One region of the Burkholderia sp. BC1 genome, then DNA from elsewhere that is predicted to be linked to it. Evidence: predicted binding sites of a transcription regulator. Region 1 holds the regulator's gene; each other region holds the start of a gene.
What was found. The regulator FliA, encoded in region 1, starts transcription of late flagellar genes. The targets are predictions, from matches to a motif close to CTAAAGTTTNNNNNNNNNNNGCCGNTA.
Positions count from the first base shown of each region.

Region 1 (3,268 bases):
CGATTTCCGAATCGAAGTGGCCGATGTTGCAGACGATCGCGTTGTGGCGCATCGCCTTCATGTGATCGTGCGTGATCACGTGATAGTTGCCGGTCGCGGTCACGAAGATGTCGGCCTTGTCGGCCGCGTATTCCATCGTCACGACGCGGTAGCCTTCCATCGCCGCCTGCAGCGCGCAGATCGGATCGATCTCGGTGACCCACACGGTCGCGCCGAGGCCGCGCAGCGACTGCGCGCAGCCCTTGCCCACGTCGCCGTAGCCCGCGACCACCGCGACCTTGCCCGCGATCATCACGTCGGTCGCACGCTTGATGCCGTCGACGAGCGACTCGCGGCAGCCGTACAGGTTGTCGAACTTCGACTTCGTGACGGAGTCGTTCACGTTGAACGCCGGGAACGGCAGGCGGCCGTCCTTTTCCATCTGGTACAGGCGGTGCACGCCGGTCGTCGTTTCTTCGGTCACGCCCTTGATGTGCGCGAGGCGCTTCGAGTACCAGTTCGCGTCGATGTCGAGGTGGCGCGCGATCGACTTGTACAGCGCGACTTCTTCCTCGTTGGTCGGCTTCGCGATCACCGAGCGATCCTTCTCGGCCTTCGCGCCGAGGATCAGCAGCAGCGTCGCATCGCCGCCGTCGTCGAGGATCATGTTCGCGAATTCGCCGTTCGGCCATTCGAAGATGCGGTGCGAGAACTCCCAGTATTCGTCGAGCGATTCGCCCTTGAACGCGAACACCGGCGTGCCGGCTTCGACGATCGCGGCAGCCGCGTGGTCCTGCGTCGAGAAGATGTTGCACGAAGCCCAGCGCACGTCGGCGCCGAGCGCCTTCAGCGTCTCGATCAGCACGCCGGTCTGGATCGTCATGTGCAGCGAACCGGCGATGCGCGCGCCCTTCAGCGGCTGCTGCGCCTTGTATTCGTCGCGGATCTGCACGAGGCCCGGCATTTCGGTCTCGGCAATGTTCAGCTCCTTGCGGCCCCAGCCGGCAAGTGCCATGTCGGCGACGACGTAATCCTGGGAAGCTTTCGAATCGATAACGGCGCTCATCACGCCCTCCTTTCTAAAAAAGTTCTAGAAATTGATGACGTGAGCGCCGTTCAGGAGGCGGGCCGGCGCGAATGTCGCCGCACGGCTGCCTGGTGAAGCCTTCCGAGCCTGGCGGACGCAGAAGGTCCGTCGCAACGCTCCTCGGAAAACGGCTGCGATTGTAGCAAATCGCGACGGAAATTTCTTGTGTCGGCCGCGTCGATCGTCGTCGGCGCGGGCCCGCGGCGCGAAGCGCGCCCCTTTATCGAGATGCGCGCGGCGGTCCGTGTCGCGATGCTCGCGAACGGCGCGATGCGCCGCGCCGCCGCCCGCAGGCGCTTCAGCTTTCCGCGCCGACCCACGCCTGCTCGCGCAGCCGCGCGCGCAATCGCGCGACCGCCTGGCTGTGCAGCTGGCACACGCGCGATTCGCTGACCTCGAGCACGGCGCCGATCTCGCGCAGATTCAGTCCGCGCTCGTAGTAGAGCGACATCAGCAGCTTCTCGCGCTCGGGCAGCCGCTCGATCGCCTCGACGAGCGCACCGCGCAGATGCTCGTCGAGCAGCGCCGACAACGGATCGGCGTGATCGACGCGATAGCGGTCGAGGAACGGCTCGTCGTCGGCCGCGCGGTCGAAATCCTCGTAGTAGATGAGCTGGCTGCCGTGCAGGTCCTGCAGCATCGCCTGGTATTCGTCGAGCGGCATGTTCAGGTGCTGCGCGATCTCGGCCTCGCTCGCGGCGCGGCCGAGCCGCTGCTCGACCTGGTGCACCGCGAGTTCGACTTCACGCGAAGTCTTGCGCAGGCTGCGCGGCAGCCAGTCGTTGCTGCGCAGCTCGTCGAGCATCGCGCCGCGGATCCGCTGCGTCGCGTACGTCTCGAACTGCGCGCCCTGGTCTTCCTTGTAGCGGCCGGCCGCATCCATCAGCCCGATCATGCCGGCCTGGATCAGGTCGTCGAGATCGACGCTCGCCGGCATCTTCGCGACGAGCTGCAGCCCGAGACGGCGCACGAGCGGCGCGTACTGCGCGAGCACGTCGGCCTGCGAGATCTTTCCCTGAGCGTTGTACATCATGGCTCTCTCCTTCCGGTGACGCTCATGCGGCGTGCGCCGCGCCCGTCCGGTACGACGGCTGCCCGCCGCGCAGCTCGCGCGCGGCACCCGTGCCCGCACGCGGGCGCATCGGCCAGTACAGCAGGTCGGCCGCGATCTTTCGGTAGTCGCGCGCGGCGGGCGACGACGGAAACGCGTCGACCGTACAGCGCGTCAGCGCACGCGCGTGCTCGACGAGCGGATCGGCGCTCACGCAACCGGCATCGGCGATCGACACGGTCAGGTAGCGGCTCGCGACGCCCGCGAGGTTGTCGAACGCGGTCTTCGCATCGGCATGGCTGCCGACGTGGTTCACGAGCACGCGGAATTGCGCGGTCGCGTGCGCGAAATGCAGCCGCTTCATGCACGCGTACGCTTCGGTGATCGCGTGCGCGGCCACGCGCGTGACGATCAGCACGTCGTGCGCTTCGCGCGCGAGCGTCGAGAGCGTGCCGTCGGCGCCGAGCTGCGCGTCGATCAGCACGATGTCGGCCGGGCCGTCGACGAAGGCGCTCAGCTGCGCATCGCCGTAGCCGGCACGCGCGGCCTGCGCGCTCGCGCACAGCCAGAAACCGGCCGCGACGCGCGTGCGCTCGCCGTCTCGCAGCCATGCGCCGGCGAGCGTCGCGGCGGCCGAATGCACGTCCGCGCGCTCGTCGACGACGAGCACGTCCTTGCCGAGCGCCGCGAGCGCGGCGGCGACGTTCACGACGGTCGACGTGCAGCCGACGCCGGTCGGCCCGCCCGTCACCGCGACGATGCGCGACCCGCGCCCGGCCAGCAGGCGCCGCAGTCCTTCGGCCTGGTCGATCGTTCGTTTATCCAAATCGCACCTCGTGCAGATCGGCGGCCGCACGGGCGGTCAGCGCGGACAGCAGCAGCGGCATGTCGTCGTCCTGCGGGACGAACGGCGAGCCGTCGCGCGGCACGCAGAACGCGCTCTTCAGCAGGAAGCGCGTAGTCGCGACGTACAGGTTTTCCGGCACCTTCTGGCCGGTCGACACGTAGTGCACGGGCAGCTTGTAGCGGATCACGGTGTCGAGCGCGCCGCCGAGATGCGTCGCCTCGTCGAGCTTCGTCAGGATGCAGCCGGCGAGGTCAGGCCCGGCCAGGTCAGGCCCGGCCAGGTCCGGCCCGGCGAGATCGGCGCG
Region 1 is NZ_JBQYLP010000029.1:52,102-55,369, forward strand. Features, by position in the region: gene ahcY (adenosylhomocysteinase) at 1-1,048, opposite strand, end outside; S-adenosyl-L-homocysteine riboswitch at 1,080-1,194, opposite strand; gene ACSHSS_RS16335 (RNA polymerase sigma factor FliA) at 1,365-2,099, opposite strand; gene ACSHSS_RS16340 (MinD/ParA family ATP-binding protein) at 2,122-2,943, opposite strand; gene flhF (flagellar biosynthesis protein FlhF) at 2,936-3,268, opposite strand, start outside.

Region 2 (3,268 bases), on a different contig from region 1:
ATGCACGGGCGTCGGCGGCGCCGCGTCGGACGGCGCTGCGGCGTCGGCCGGACGCGCAACCGACGCGCGCCAGTCGGCGAGTTCGTGCAGGGGATCGGTGGCGTCCGCCGCCGCGCGCGCGAGCGGCGGATGCGGCTGAGCGCCCGGCATCGGTTCCGGCGCGGACCCGGCCGGGCGCGCGCCGCCCGACGCAGCGGCGCCCGACGCAACGGCGCCCGGCTGCACCGCCGCACGCGCGGACGGCAGCGACAGGCGCGGCGTGAGCAAGGCATCGAGCGCATCGTCGTCCGGCGCGGCGTCCGGATCGGCCGACGTCTGCGCGATCGCGATGCGCGCCTGCGGCTCGCGCAGCAGCGCCGCGAGTGGCCGCTGGCCGGCGAACCACTGCGCGAGATGGGATTCGTAGAAGAGGCCGCTTTCGCCGACGGCCTGCGCGAGCGCCGCCCGCAATGCGCCGGCGAGCGATGGAGGTGCGGCTTCGGCGGCAGAGGCCTTCGCGGCGCCCGAGGCGGACGCAACGGCCGCATGCCCGGACTGCCCGGCGGCGCCATCCGCCGCCGCGGCGAACAGCGCCGCCGGATCGGGTACGAGCGGCATGCGGCCCACGACGGCAGGCGTGGCATCGCCGCCCGTGCGCGCGATCGCGTCGAGCACGCGCGCGACATCGGACAGCGCGGTCTGCGTGGAGGCAGCCGGCGGCTGCGGCAGCGCGCCGCCCGCCTCGGACGACGGCGCGACGCCGGCGCCCGGCGTGCCGACCTGCGCCGCCGCACCGCCGGCGGCCGCCGACGCTACGCCGCCGGTCAGCAGGCTATCGAGACGGCTCGCGAGCAGCGCGGCCGCAACGGAGTCGATACCGGTCATGATCGGAGCCTGCTCACCTCGGCCACATCGTTGCGCACTCCGGGAACGAGGCCGCCGCGCTGCCCCGGAATACGGACTCTAGCCGCGCGTGCGGTAGAGCTCGGTCAATACCTTGGTCGAACGCCGCGTCTCGAACAGCGCGGACAGCCGCGCGACTTCGGGGCTCGCGAGATCGCGGATCGCCGCGTCGTCCGCGAGGATCCGGCGGATCAGCGCGAGCTTGCGGCCCAGTTCCGATTCGTCGAGCGCGATGTCCCGCTCGGCCTCCTTCAGCGCATCGACGAGCCGCAGATACTCGTCCTGCAGCCCCGACAGCGCATGCCAGTCGGCGCCGCGCGCCGCGCGCAGCATCCGGCCCGATACGGCCGCGAGCGCCTCGTAGCGTGCGAAGTAGTCGGCCTTGCGATTCATCTCGGCATATCGCCCGTCTGCTGCGCGGCCATCCGCGCGACTTCGGGGCCGATGCCGGTCCATGCTTCCTCGAGCGTCGCGAGCAGTCCGTCGATCTCGACCAGCATCGCGTCGCTCGCCTGCGCGTTCGCTTCGAGCAGCCGCCGGCCGATATACGCGTACAGCGCGTCGAGGCGCGCGGCGATCTCGCCGCCCGCCTCGCGGTTCAGCGCGGCCTGCAGGCCGCTTTCGACGATGCGGATCGCCTTGCCGATCGCGTCGCCGCGCGCCGGCACGTTGCCCTGCTGCAGATGCATGCGCGCGAGCGCGACGGCCTGGCGCGCGCCCTGATAGAGCATCGCGATCAGCCGGTGCGGTGAGGCGCCCATCACCCCGGTCTCGACGCCGACACGCGCGTAGGCATTGGCTCCAGCGTGTCCTGGGGAAAACATGCGCTTCTCCTTGTTGATGCTTGGCTATGACGGGAGCCGCTGCCGTGCGTCGCACGGCGCGGTTTTCTCCCTGAGTTATCGGAAAGGAACGGGAAAGCTTTAGGTGCGCGGCGCGGCGAGCGGTGCGCGGCGCAGCGGGCCCCGCGGCACGGCCGCGGGCCGGCGCGGCGGCCGGCGACGAAGGCGGGGCAGCGGCCCGCGCGTCACACCGACATCTGCATGATGTCGTTGTAAGCGCTCACGAGCTTGTTGCGGACCTGCAGCCCGAACTGGAAACCGATATTGGCCTTCTGCATGTCGACCATCACGTCGTTCAGCGACACGTTCGCCGCGCCGACCTCGAACGCCTGCGCTTCGCCGAGCGCGCGCTGCTGGTCGCCGCTGATCTTGTCGAGCGAGGCCTTCATCGCGCTCGCGAACGTGCCGGCCGTCGCCGCGCCCGAGCCGGCGAGCGCGGCCGCCGGGCTCGCGACGCCGCCCGACGCCTGCGCGGCCATCGCCTGCATCTGTTGCAACACCGAACCGATTCCGCTGACGTTCGCAGTCATGCTGTCCCCAGACATAGAAAGAAATGACCCGGCCGCACCGGGCGATCCGCGCGTGCGCAATCGCCGCACCATCCCGGATCGCGAAAAAGAATAGCAGCGCACCGTGCGGCAAAGCCGCGAAAGTACGGGGGAAACCCGGCTCTTTTCGGTCGATCGAGACCGGGCGCGGATACCGATAATCGCATCGTGTCATTGTCCGCCCGCTCGTCCGAGCGGCTCAGTCGTCCCGCTCCGGAGAACCTCGACGCATGGATTCGCAGGCCAATTCGCTGATCAATCCCGATGCCCGCGCGGGCCTCGCCAGCCCGGCGCCCGGCGCCGCCGCGGCCGCCGCGCTGCCGGGCGCGGGCGGCGCGGGCGCGGATTTCGGGCTCGGCGGCTTCGCGGAACGCATTCCGGGCATCGCGCGGATGAAGGGCAATCCGAAGCTGCCGTTCCTGATCGCCGTCGCGTTCGCGGTCGCGGTCGTCACGGCGCTCGTGCTGTGGAGCCGGGCGCCCGACTATCGCGTGCTGTACAGCAACCTGTCCGACCGCGACGGCGGCGCGATCATCGCCGCGCTGCAGCAGGCCAACGTGCCCTACAAGTTCGCCGACGCCGGCGGCGCGATCCTCGTGCCGGCGGCCCAGGTGCACGAAACGCGGCTCAAGCTCGCGGCGCTCGGGCTGCCGAAGGGCGGCGCGGTCGGCTTCGAGCTGATGGACAACCAGAAGTTCGGGATCAGCCAGTTCGCCGAACAGGTCAATTACCAGCGCGCGCTCGAAGGCGAGCTGCAGCGCACGATCGAGTCGATCAACGCCGTGCGCGGCGCGCGCGTGCATCTCGCGATTCCGAAGCCGTCCGTATTCGTCCGCGATCGCGAGGCGCCGAGCGCGTCGGTGTTCGTCGATCTGTACCCGGGGCGCGTGCTCGACGAAGGCCAGGTGCAGGCGATCACGCGGATGGTGTCGTCCGGCGTGCCCGACATGCCGGCGAAGAACGTAACGATCGTCGACCAGGACGGCAACCTGCTCA
Region 2 is NZ_JBQYLP010000001.1:125,826-129,093, forward strand. Features, by position in the region: gene fliK (flagellar hook-length control protein FliK) at 1-864, opposite strand, end outside; gene ACSHSS_RS00640 (flagellar protein FliT) at 943-1,275, opposite strand; gene fliS (flagellar export chaperone FliS) at 1,272-1,706, opposite strand; gene fliE (flagellar hook-basal body complex protein FliE) at 1,910-2,254, opposite strand; gene fliF (flagellar basal-body MS-ring/collar protein FliF) at 2,503-3,268, shown strand, end outside.
Region 2: a site for FliA is predicted at 1,783-1,809, ahead of fliS (flagellar export chaperone FliS). Genes of this name have one in related genera too.

Region 3 (3,268 bases), on a different contig from region 1:
GACGCTGATCGTGCGGCACGCGGACACGCGGCCGCGCCCCGCCCCGCTCGCCGCCGACGAACCGCGCGTCGACGTGATGCGCGAGCGGCTCGCGGCCGATCTGACGGCCACCGTCACGCTCGACGAGGTCGCGCAGGCGGCCGGGCTGTCGCCGTTTCACGCGGCGCGCCTGTTCACGCGCGCGACCGGGATGCCGCCGCATGCGTGGCGCAACCAGCTGCGGCTGCAGCGCGCGCTCGCGCCGCTGCGCGCCGGCGTACCGGTCGCCGACGTCGCGGCCGCCAGCGGTTTCGTCGACCAGAGCCACTTCACGCGGCATTTCAAGCGGATGTTCGGCGTGCCGCCGGGACGCTGGCAGGCGCGGTAAACGCGCGGCCGGCCGCCTCGCCTCTTCATGGTCGCACTCGCTCGACGACTGCGGGCACGGCCGTTGCGCCCGCACGCGAGCGCGCCGGCGCAAGAACGTACAAGCCGGCCGCGCGCACGACCGCTATCCTCGCCGACATGGAGACACCACCCGCATCCCCGACACCGCGCCCGGCCGCACGCCGGCCGCTCAACGAATGGCTCGACGGCGCGCGCGACACGATCCCGATGATGATCGGCGCCGCGCCGTTCGGCGTGATCTTCGGCACGCTCGTCAGCGGCGGCCCGCTCGCCGCCTGGCACGGCGCGCTGATGTCGCTCGCCGTCTTCGCCGGCTCCGCGCAGTTCATCGCGCTCGGCCTGATCGCCGGCAGCGCGAGCTTCGTCGTCGTGCTCGCGACGACGTTCATCGTGAACCTGCGCCATCTGCTCTATAGCGCGACGCTCGCGCCGTACGTCGCGCATCTGCCGCTGCGCTGGCGCGCGACGCTCGGCGCGCTGATGACCGACGAAGTGTTCGCCGTCGCGTACGCGCACTACCGGCATTTCCCGCCCGGCGCGATCGGCCCCCACTACTTCTTCGGCTCCGGGCTCGCGATGTACCTGAACTGGCAGGTATGGACGCTCGCCGGCATCGGCTTCGGCGCCGCGTTCCCGGGCCTGCAGTCGCTCGGCCTCGACTTCGCGATGGCGGCGACCTTCATCGCGATCGTCGTCCCGCAGCTCGGCACGCTGCGCTATCTCGCGGCGGCCGCAACGGCCGGCACGCTCGCGTATTTCTGGCAAGGATGGCCGTACAAGCTCGGACTGCTCGGCGCGGTCGCGGTCGGCGTCGCGATCGGCGTGCTGCTGACGCTGCGGCACGAGCGCACGCGGGCCGGCTCGCGCTCGGAGGCCGCATCGTGAGCTACGCGCTGCTGATCCTCGGGATGGCCGTCATTACCTACGCGATCCGCACGACGCTGTTCCTGTTCGGCGAGCGGCTGACCTTCCCGCCGCTCGTGCGCACGGCGCTCGGCTTCGTCCCCGTCACCGTGCTGACCGCGATCATCGTGCCGATGACGGTGTCGCCGCACGGCCGTGCGGCCGAGCTGACGTGGCGCAACCCGCAGCTCGTCGGCGCGCTGGCCGCGGTGCTCGTGTCGGCGACCACGCGCCGCCCGCTCGTGACGATCGCGGTCGGCCTGGCCGTGTTCTTCGTCTGGCAAGGCATCGTGCTGCCGCACTGGGCGGGCGCCTAGCGGCCGCGCCGGCGCGCGCGATCGCGCGTTCGACGCGACGCGCTCAAGTTTTCGCCGTACGTGTCGATATAGCGGGTGAAGACCCGCCATCGGCCTCCGCACGAACCGGCCCGTCGACGCAGCGCCGGCAGCGGCAGCCGCGTCGGCCGCCGCGCGCGTGGGCCGCCATCGAGACGATTCATGGGCCAGATCACCCTTTCCCTGAAGGACGACACCGTCGCGTCGCTGCGCAAGGACTACGATGCGTTCCTGCGCGTATCGCTGAAACTCGACCCGCATTTCGCGACGCCGTCGTTCGAGGATTTCCTGCGCGCGAAGCTGCTCGACAACATGACGCCGCTGACCGAGCACGCGGTGCAGCGCATGCTCGAAGGCGGCCAGTACGCCTGGGCGAAGCGCACGCTCGACAAGGAATTTCCGGACGTCGTCGCGATCCTGATGCGGCAGGCCGGCGAATACGGTTTCGGATTCGCATCGCGCGCCGAGTGGACGCCGGACGAGCTCGCGAAGGCCTGCCGCGACTGGGCGAAGGCGATCGTCGCGGAAGCGCAGGCCGACGCGTCGATGGTCGACCCGCTCGCCGCGCAGATCAAAGGCGCGGTGCACGACATCCGCACGCTCGAGGAGATGATGCAGACGCCCGCCTGGCGGCTCGCGGAATCGCTGCGGCAGCGGATCTACGAAGCGAAGCTCGCGTGCGAGATGAGCGTCGGCAGCGCCGCGCGCGACAAGCTCGGCGAACTGCGCGGGCTGTTGCGGCTCGGCCTCTCGCACGGTTCGTTCCAGAAGCAGGAAGCACAGCAGATCATGGAATACCTGCGGCTGCTGAAACCGGAAATCTTCGTCGACGAGCCGTACGACATCTTCGCGCGGCTCGCCGCGTGGCTGCGCAGCGTGTTCACGCCGGCCGCCGCGCGGCCCGCGCAGGGGCCGGAGCACGGCCAGCGCCGGCCCTGAGTTCGCGCCTCGCCAACGAAACGGGCGGCCCGGTCCGCATCGACGCGAACCGGGCCGCCCGGTGAGCGCCGTCACGGCGCGCCGTCAGGGACGAGCGCCGCGCGGCGAGCCGCGATCGCCGGCTTACTGCGAGCCGGCGCCCGCCGACGCACCGCCCTGAACGCCGGCGCCTTCGGTTGCCGCATCGCCGACCTTCGAGTTCGTCGAGCCCGCGCGATGCTTGGCCGACTTCGCGGTGTGCTTCATGTGCTTCTTCGTCGAATGAACGGCCGACCCGGTCGTGTCGTTCGCGCCGTTCGCCGCTGCGCCGACCGAATCCGTCGCACCGCCGACCGCGTTACCCGACCCGCTCATGCCGGCGCCGCCCTGCGTACCTGCCGCAGCGCCGGTGCCTGTGCCGGTACCTGCGCCCGTCCCTACGCCGGCACCTGCAGCCGCCCCCATTCCGGCGCCCGGCGCCTGCGTCTGCGCGCCAGCGCCGGCCGTGCCCTGCGCAGCCGTACCCGTCTGGGCAAAGGCAGCCGAAGTGGCGAACGCCGTCAGCGCGGCACCGATCAGCATCGTACGAATCTTGGACATGACAATCCTCCTCAAGAGTTGTGGGCGCGAACCGCGTCGGTGCGATCCGTCGCGTCGCCCGCTGCGAAAACATGCAGCAGGTAACGCGAGAGACACGCGGCCGATGCGGCCGGTTCTGCAATCTC
Region 3 is NZ_JBQYLP010000028.1:51,312-54,579, forward strand. Features, by position in the region: gene ACSHSS_RS15835 (AraC family transcriptional regulator) at 1-367, shown strand, start outside; gene ACSHSS_RS15840 (AzlC family ABC transporter permease) at 505-1,272, shown strand; gene ACSHSS_RS15845 (AzlD domain-containing protein) at 1,269-1,607, shown strand; gene ACSHSS_RS15850 (DUF4088 family protein) at 1,788-2,564, shown strand; gene ACSHSS_RS15855 (hypothetical protein) at 2,688-3,143, opposite strand.
Region 3: a site for FliA is predicted at 1,650-1,676, ahead of ACSHSS_RS15850 (DUF4088 family protein). Genes of this name have one in related genera too.